Regions from separate parts of the Synechococcus sp. A10-1-5-9 genome, predicted to be linked through region 1. Evidence: predicted binding sites of a transcription regulator. Region 1 holds the regulator's gene; the other holds the start of a gene.
The links. Region 1 encodes HrcA, which represses chaperone genes, less so after heat shock. Its sites were predicted from a motif close to TTAGCACTCNNNNNNNNNGAGTGCTAA; they were not measured.

Region 1 (4,424 bases):
TGATGCCCGCTCTGGCCGAGCTGGAACAGGCGGCCGCTGAGGCTTGGAAGGATCCTGCATTCACCTCGGAGCTCAATCGGCTGCTGAAGAGCTATGTCGGTCGGGCAACACCGCTTTATGAGGCGGAGCGTCTGACCGAGCACTACCGCCGTGCTGATGGTGGTCCGCGCATCTGGCTCAAGCGTGAAGACCTGAATCACACCGGCGCCCACAAGATCAACAACGCCCTGGGTCAGGCTCTCCTCGCTCTGCGCATGGGTAAGAAGCGGATCATTGCTGAAACCGGTGCCGGTCAGCATGGTGTGGCTACCGCCACGGTCTGCGCCCGTTTCGGCCTGGACTGTGTGGTGTATATGGGTGCCGAAGATATGCGAAGACAGGCCCTGAATGTGTTCAGGATGCGCCTGTTGGGGGCCACCGTGCAGCCAGTCACCGCAGGGACGGCCACCCTCAAAGACGCCACCAGTGAGGCGATCCGCGACTGGGTCACCAACGTGGAGTCCACCCATTACATCCTTGGGTCAGTGGCAGGTCCTCATCCCTATCCGATGCTGGTACGCGACTTTCACGCTGTGATCGGTCAGGAAACGCGGCAGCAGTGCCGGGAAGCGTTCGGACGGCTTCCTGATGTGCTGATGGCCTGCGTCGGCGGAGGATCGAATGCGATGGGTCTGTTCCACCCCTTCGTTGAATGCACGGATGTGCGGTTGATCGGTGTGGAAGCCGCAGGTGACGGCGTGGCCACGGGCCGCCACGCAGCCACCATTACGGAAGGTCGGGTTGGTGTGCTGCACGGGGCGATGAGTCTTCTCTTGCAAGACCAGGACGGTCAGGTGCAGGAAGCCCATTCCATCAGTGCCGGTCTTGATTACCCGGGTGTCGGCCCTGAGCACAGTTACCTGCGCGAAATTGGACGGGCGGAATATGGAGCCGTCACCGATGCGGAGGCGCTGGATGCCCTTCAGCTCGTGAGTCGATTGGAAGGCATCATCCCTGCTCTGGAAACGGCCCATGCCTTCGCCTGGCTGGAAACCCTCTGCCCCACACTCCCTGCGGGGACCGAAGTGGTTCTCAATTGCTCAGGACGCGGCGACAAGGACGTCAACACCGTGGCTGAACGCCTCGGAGACGCTCTCTGATTCAGCTCTGAGATTGTTCAATCAGCTCAGAAGATTGTTGAGATGTTTCGCTACAGATTGAACGGCAGCACGTGCCGTGGCGTAAGCCATGCGCATCGGGCCCACCAGCGCAACCTGCCCGACACCACCTCCTCCGCTGCGATAGCTGGATTGAATCACGGAACAGTCGCTTAGGGCCGTGTGGGGATGCTCCCCACCGATCCAGACACAGTCATCACGGGAGGGATCACTCGGGATGAAGGCGGCTGGATTGCAATCCATCAGATCCAGGAGGGGGCGCACCTTGGCGCTGTCGCTGAACTCTGGCTGCGCCACCAGCCTGGAGACGCCGTGAACGTGAGCGCCCTGCTCGCTAGGACCAATAAAGGGATCCTTGTGCTCTAGGGCTTCCCTCAGCGCCTGACCACAGGTTTGCAGCTGCTGGGGCAGGGACTCCCAGCCGAGCTGTCCGGATCGACGTAGTTGGTCATCGGTCCAACGTTCGAGGGCTGCCACCTGATGGGCACTGCCGTGGGGTAAGCGCAAATTCAGGTGATGGGTCTGGCTGGAATCAGCCACCAACATGACCAAAAGCCTCTCCTCTGTTCGGACCAGGCGGATCGCATGCAGTCGCCGTTCTGTCGGTTGCGGCACGGTGATCAGGCTCATCAGCCCCGTGAAATCGGTCAGACGTCTTGCTAGCTGCTGCAGCAGATCGTCGAGTGCAGCCCAGCGCAAGCTCAGTTGGGTGAGTTCCTGTTCGAGATGGTGAACGGCGGCTCCAGGCTTCGGCAGCAAGCAGTCCACGTAATGTCGGTATCCCTTCGCGCTGGGAATCCGACCGGCCGATGGATGGGGCTGCACCAGCAACCCTTTTTGCTCAAGGGCTCCCATCGCGGAACGCACTGTGGCTGAGCTTGCCTGGAGCCCAAAACGCTGGACAAGGGTTTTGCTCCCCACTGGTTCAATCGTGTCCACGTAGTGATGGACCGTGGCTTGAAGCACGTCCTGTTGGCGTTGGGGCAGGAGCTCCACAGCAACTGTTGAGGTGGAGCGATCGTACGAATGATTCTCTGGTTTCGAACGTGACCACCATGAATCCGACGTTGGCTTCATGGTGGGATCACCCTCAGTAGCGGGGCACAGTTGAATCCACAGCAAGACTCCAGGCGTCAATGCCGCCCTCCAGATTCCAAACGTCCTGCGAGGGATTTCGTTCCAGGAGCCAGCATCCGAAGTTCCAGCTGCGCACCCCTGCATGGCAGATCACAACCACGGTCCGAGAAGCCGGCAGTCGCTGGTCGATCTCATCCATCCACTGCTCCGCAGCGCTTAAAGGCAGATGTTCCACTGGATAAGGAAATGCGGCGATCGCTAGTTCTCGGTGTTCACGAACGTCGACCAAAGTCAACTCAGGCTTCTTTTGCAGCCAGGCCTCTAGCTCAGTGGCTTTCAGGGGTTGAGGGGTGCGTTGATTCATCCCATCAGTCTGGCTCCGGGCTGGCCATGAACCCTGGATGCATGAAGATGACAGTGATGTCCTCCACCGCCAGTCAATGAAAGGGCGTTCGTTCCTGCTCGCTCTGGTTGCATCGGCCATGGTGCTCCTCACCCTGGCCTTTGGGGTGTGGTGGGTGATGGCACAACAGAGTCCGCTACGGATCGTTGATCGACCGCTGGAGCTCAACCGGGCGGCTCGATTTATGCCCCGTGATGCTGAACTCACCCTGAATTGGCTGGTGGATCCGTCTCGCATCCCGGCCTATGCCCGAGCCGTCGCTCCGGTGCGTCAGAGAGAGGCCGCGAGCGAAAGCACACGCCAGCTCCGCGATGGTGCCTTCGCTTTGGCCGGGCTGAATTTCAATGACGAACTGGTGAACTGGATCGGCCCACAGGTCAGTTTTGCCGTGTTGGATCAAAGCAGCTCCAACGCTGACGATCAGGGCGGTTTGGGCTGGGTTCTGGCCCTGTCCAGTCAGGACGACGACGGAGCTCGACGCTTTTTGCAGCGTTTTTGGCAAACCCGCAGCCTGGCTGGGACTGACTTGCAGATCACCCGTTATCGAGGCATGGGCGTAATCAGTGGTCGGGGTGCCCTGTTGGGTCGCGATCCTCAGCCGATTGCCACGGCATTGATCGACGATGACCTGCTGCTCCTGGCTTCCGGTCGAGGTGTGCTGGAACAGGCCCTGGATGTGTCGCAGCTTGAGGGTTTGAACCTTCAAGGTGATGCACGTCTCGCCGATGATCTGACATCGTTCGGTTCCGGTGTGGCCTTTCTCACGGCAAGCCCGGCCGCTATGCAGCGCTGGCTTGGCGTTCCGACGGTGATCGCAGAGCGTGGTGATCTCACCAGGTTGGTCGCTGGCCTGGTGACCCATGGAACGGATCTTGACCTGAAGGCTTTGGTTCGCTTTCAGGACGCGGTGGTTCCTGGGGCGGATGGACGTTCTGATGCCGAGGCTCTTCTTGACGCCACAGGGGGTGACGCTCAGATGTTGGCGCTGTTGTCAGCGCCTCAGGCATTGATGAATCCGGATAGCCGGAATCCATTGGCGCAGTGGATTGCCCCTGTGCTTCAACGGACGCTGGACTCCGCCGCTGCTGAAGGGGCGGCGGCCGTCGTTGCCCTCGACTCCGGTCCACTGCTTCTGCAACAGGGTGAGGCGGGTTGGCTTCTTGGGAGCCGCGCGGATGCACCACCATCAGAGGCCGTGAGCAGCAAGCTTGAGCAGGACGGACTCGTGGGATCCACGCTGGATGCCGATGGGCAATCGCTTGAGGTCTGGACCCGGTTGGTGCGTCAGCGACGCCATGGTGAGGAGTCGTTGACGGCGGATCTTGCCGTGGCTTTGGAACACGATGCTGGCTTGAACTGGTGGGGACAGACCCTTGAGGGACTTCGCCAGCGTCGTAGTGGGGGCGATCCGAGTGGTCTTAAGCAGCAACTCCAGGTGCTGCGGAACCTGGCCAAGGCACCGATCACGCAACAGTTTGCCCTCGCCGCCGAACCGGCGCGTGATGGTCTCGGGAAGTGGCGTCCATGGACTCTGCTCCAGGGCCTGGGAGGACGATCACTGAGCCCTGCGGTGCAGAGCCTCACTCTGGTGGCAGCGCCAGATCTGATGTCGGACCAAAGTGGAGAGTCGAGCAGCCTGCGTCTGCATGCCCGACTTCATTTCGGTTGATCTTTTCCTGTTCCGTCATGGCATCGCTGCTGAACGGGACCATGACCGGGACCATCCGGATCGCCCACTGACGGAGCTCGGGGTGGAGCGCACTCTCGCGGTGGCTGACCGCCTCAGC
Region 2 (4,424 bases), 290 kb from region 1:
CAAGAATTTTATGGAATGAGGATCATGAATCCTGGTTTTTTGCTGCCTGCACGCGGGCGCGAGCACGATCGAGGGTTTGCTGCGCTTTCACTTTGTCGGCTGAAGCGGGCTGCCCTTCCATTTTGGAAACTTCGTTCCTTGCCGCCTGCAGGTCTGATTCTGCACTGGATGCGTCAATGGTACTGCCGAGCTCAGCGGAATTCACCAGAACGGTGACATCATCGGCGTCCACTTCAGCGAAGCCACCCATGAGGGCGATGGACTTCCAGCCACCTTCGGCACGAACACGCAAGACACCTACGTCCATCGCTGCAAGTAGGGACACGTGGCCGGGGAGAATTCCAAGCTGACCGGTGGTGCTTGGCAGAATCACCTCATCAGCTGAACCGTCGAACACACTCTGGTCGGGTGCCAGCACGCGGAGGGTGAGGGACATGGAAAAGGAGAACTTGGGGGCGGGGCGTTAGATCTGGATCAAGGGTTCGGGGACCTTTAGCGAGTGCTGGTCCCCGAATTCCTCACTTGGCTTCAGCCGCGATCTTCTCGGCCTTTGCTTTGACCTGGTCGATGTTGCCGACGAGGTAGAAGGCCTGTTCAGGGAGGTGGTCGAGATCACCAGCCAGGATCTGGTTGAAACCGGAAATGGTTTCTTCCAGTTTCACGTAGACACCAGGCATGCCGGTGAAGATCTCAGCCACGAAGAAAGGCTGTGAAAGGAATTTCTCAATCTTGCGGGCACGATCCACAATGCGACGGTCGTCTTCTGAGAGCTCATCGAGACCCAGAATGGCGATGATGTCTTGAAGCTCCTTGTAACGCTGCAGGGTGGACTGCACGGCGCGAGCTGTCTTGTAGTGGTCTTCGCCCACAACGGCGGGCTGAAGCATAGTGCTTGTGGAATCGAGAGGATCCACAGCGGGATAGATGCCCTTGGAGGCCAGGCCGCGACTCAACACCGTGGTGGCGTCGAGGTGAGCAAACGTGGTGGCAGGTGCTGGGTCGGTCAGGTCGTCAGCGGGCACATAAACCGCTTGAATCGACGTGATGGAGCCTTCGAGGGTGGACGTGATGCGCTCTTGAAGTTCACCCACATCGGTGCCGAGGGTGGGCTGGTAACCCACAGCTGACGGCATGCGGCCAAGCAGCGCGGATACTTCAGAGCCGGCCTGGACAAAGCGGAAGATGTTGTCCACGAACAGCAGCACGTCCTGCTTGTTTACGTCGCGGAAATGCTCAGCCATGGTCAGAGCAGAGAGACCCACGCGCATGCGTGCACCGGGGGGCTCGTTCATCTGGCCGTAGCAGAGAGCCACTTTCGACTTGGACAGGTCCTCGGCATTAATCACGCCGGAGTCCTTGAATTCCTCATAGAGGTCGTTGCCTTCACGGGTGCGCTCACCCACACCGCCAAAAACAGAAACACCACCGTGCTCTTTGGCGATGTTGTTGATGAGCTCCTGAATCAGAACGGTCTTACCCACGCCAGCACCACCGAAGAGGCCGACTTTTCCACCCTGGCGATAGGGAGCCAGGAGGTCGATCACCTTGATGCCGGTTTCGAAAACCTTGGGCTTAGTTTCCAGCTCGGTGAGCTTGGGGGCTGAACGGTGGATCGGTGCTGTCGCAGAGGCGTTCACAGGGCCCTGTTCGTCAACAGGCTCGCCCAAGACATTGAAGATGCGTCCGAGGGTGGCTTCACCCACTGGAACGCTGATCGGTGCGCCTGTATCAAGGGCTTCCATGCCACGGACCAGGCCGTCGGTGCCGCTCATCGCCACAGCACGAACACGGTGATCACCCAGCAACTGCTGCACTTCTGCGGTGAGGGCTACTGGTTGACCTGCTGTATTGGTTCCTTCAATGCGGAGCGCGTTGAGAATCTTGGGCAGCTTGCCGGCAGGAAATTCCACGTCCAGAACCGGGCCAATGACTTGGCGAACAACGCCATTGGTACCTGCGGAGGCGGGAGCAGCAGCGGCCATAGGAAAGGAGGTGTGTGAGGGACGCGACGTGCGCACCCTTCTCGAGCGGCGCAACGATACCACCGCAATGAGCGGGATCGAAGGGTTCGGTCACCCGCACACTCAATTCGTGGTCTGAGGGAGACAAGCGCGCATAGGTTGGCAGTCGGTGACCTTGAGTGCCAGCTCGGGTCGCTTTCGCGCTTCGGCGCCCTGTCCCTGCTCCCGCAAGTCCCCCATGGCAGCTGTTTCTCTCAGCGTCTCCACCGTCAAGCCTCTCGGCGATCGTGTGTTCGTCAAGGTCTCCGAATCAGAGGAGAAGACCGCTGGTGGCATCCTTCTCCCTGACACCGCCAAGGAAAAGCCCCAAGTGGGTGAGGTGGTTCAGGTTGGCCCCGGCAAACCCAACGATGACGGCTCCCGTCAAGCTCCTGAAGTCGGCGTCGGCGACAAAGTTCTCTACAGCAAGTACGCCGGAACCGACATCAAACTCGGTAGTGACGAGTATGTGCTCCTGTCCGAGAAGGACATCCTGGCTGTCGTCAACTGAGACAGCGCCGAATGGAATCGCCTTCAGCCCTTGAAGCTGCGATCCAGACAAGCTGATCATCATTCCAACTCTTTAAACATCGCCTCCCATGGCTAAGCGCATCATCTACAACGAGAACGCACGCCGCGCTCTCGAGAAAGGCATCGACATCCTGGCTGAATCCGTTGCCGTCACCCTCGGCCCTAAAGGTCGCAACGTGGTGTTGGAAAAGAAGTTCGGCGCCCCTCAGATCATCAATGACGGTGTCACCATCGCCAAAGAGATCGAGCTCGAGGATCACATCGAGAACACAGGTGTTGCTTTGATCCGTCAGGCCGCCTCCAAAACGAACGACGCTGCCGGTGACGGCACCACTACCGCCACTGTCCTGGCCCACGCCATGGTGAAGGCCGGTTTGCGCAATGTGGCTGCTGGAGCTAATGCCATCACGCTGAAGAAAGGCATCGATAAGGCCTCCGATTTCCTCGTGGCCGAGATCAAAAACAAGGCCAACCCGATCAGCGACAGCAACGCCATCGCTCAGGTGGGCACCATCTCCGCTGGTAACGATGAGGAAGTGGGTCGGATGATCGCCGACGCCATGGACAAGGTCGGTAAGGAAGGCGTGATCTCCCTGGAGGAGGGCAAGTCGATGACCACCGAACTGGAGGTCACCGAGGGCATGCGTTTCGACAAGGGCTATATCTCTCCCTACTTCGCCACCGACACCGAGCGCATGGAAGCGGTGCTGGATGAGCCTTACATCCTGCTCACCGATAAGAAGATCGGCCTGGTGCAGGATCTTGTTCCGGTGCTGGAACAGATTGCCCGCACTGGCAAGCCTCTGCTGATCATTGCTGAGGACATCGAGAAGGAAGCTCTGGCCACCCTGGTGGTGAACCGTCTTCGTGGTGTGCTGAACGTTGCTGCCGTGAAGGCTCCTGGCTTCGGTGACCGCCGTAAGGCCATGCTCGAAGACATGGCTGTGTTGACCAACGGTCAGCTGATTACTGAGGACGCCGGCCTCAAGCTCGAGAACGCCAAGATCGAGATGCTGGGCACTGCCCGCCGCGTGACGATCAACAAGGACACCACCACGATCGTTGCTGAGGGCAATGAAGTGGCCGTGAAGGCCCGCTGCGAGCAGATCAAGAAGCAGATGGACGAAACCGAGTCCACCTACGACAAGGAGAAGCTGCAGGAGCGTCTGGCCAAGCTGGCTGGCGGTGTCGCCGTGGTGAAGGTGGGTGCAGCCACCGAAACTGAGATGAAGGACAAGAAGCTTCGTCTCGAGGACGCCATCAATGCCACCAAGGCTGCGGTTGAGGAGGGCATCGTTCCTGGTGGCGGTACCACCCTGGCTCATCTGGCTCCCGCCCTTGAGCAGTGGGCCTCGTCCACGCTCAGCGGTGAAGAACTGATCGGTGCCAACATCGTGGCTGCGGCTCTGACCGCCCCACTGATGCGCATCGCTGAGAATGCCGGTGTCAACGGTGCTGTCGTTGCCGAGAACGTGAAGGCCAAGTCCTTCAACGAGGGCTACAACGCTGCCAATGGCGAGTATGTCGACATGCTTGCTGCAGGCATCGTTGATCCTGCCAAAGTGACACGTTCCGGTCTGCAGAACGCGGCATCAATCGCTGGAATGGTGCTCACTACCGAATGCATCGTGGCGGATCTTCCCGAGAAGAAGGAAGCAGCACCTGCCGGCGGCGGCATGGGTGGTGGCGACTTCGACTACTGATCAGCACGAATCAGTTCATCAAGCGCGATCGGTTCTGTTCAACCTCAAGACCCCTGCTTCAGCGGGGGTCTTTTTGTGTGTAGCTGCGAGCTTTGTTACCAGAGAGTTGTTGGCTTGTGATGAACCTCCGTCGTTGATTGCGCGAATTCACAGAGTTCTTCTTCCGAAAAATGGCAATGCCCTCAACTCT

Region 2: the regulator HrcA is predicted to act here: its motif matches at 2,121-2,147, upstream of groES (co-chaperone GroES).

Annotation. Positions count from the first base shown of each region.
Region 1 is NZ_CP180406.1:2,049,620-2,054,043, forward strand. It holds gene trpB (tryptophan synthase subunit beta) at 1-1,139, shown strand, start outside; gene hrcA (heat-inducible transcriptional repressor HrcA) at 1,161-2,153, opposite strand; gene ACLM45_RS10815 (rhodanese-like domain-containing protein) at 2,248-2,598, opposite strand; gene ACLM45_RS10820 (DUF3352 domain-containing protein) at 2,636-4,306, shown strand; gene ACLM45_RS10825 (SixA phosphatase family protein) at 4,284-4,424, shown strand, end outside.
Region 2 is NZ_CP180406.1:2,342,744-2,347,167, forward strand. It holds gene atpC (ATP synthase F1 subunit epsilon) at 23-436, opposite strand; gene atpD (F0F1 ATP synthase subunit beta) at 519-1,982, opposite strand; gene groES (co-chaperone GroES) at 2,200-2,511, shown strand; gene groL (chaperonin GroEL) at 2,600-4,234, shown strand; gene ACLM45_RS12340 (hypothetical protein) at 4,368-4,424, shown strand, end outside.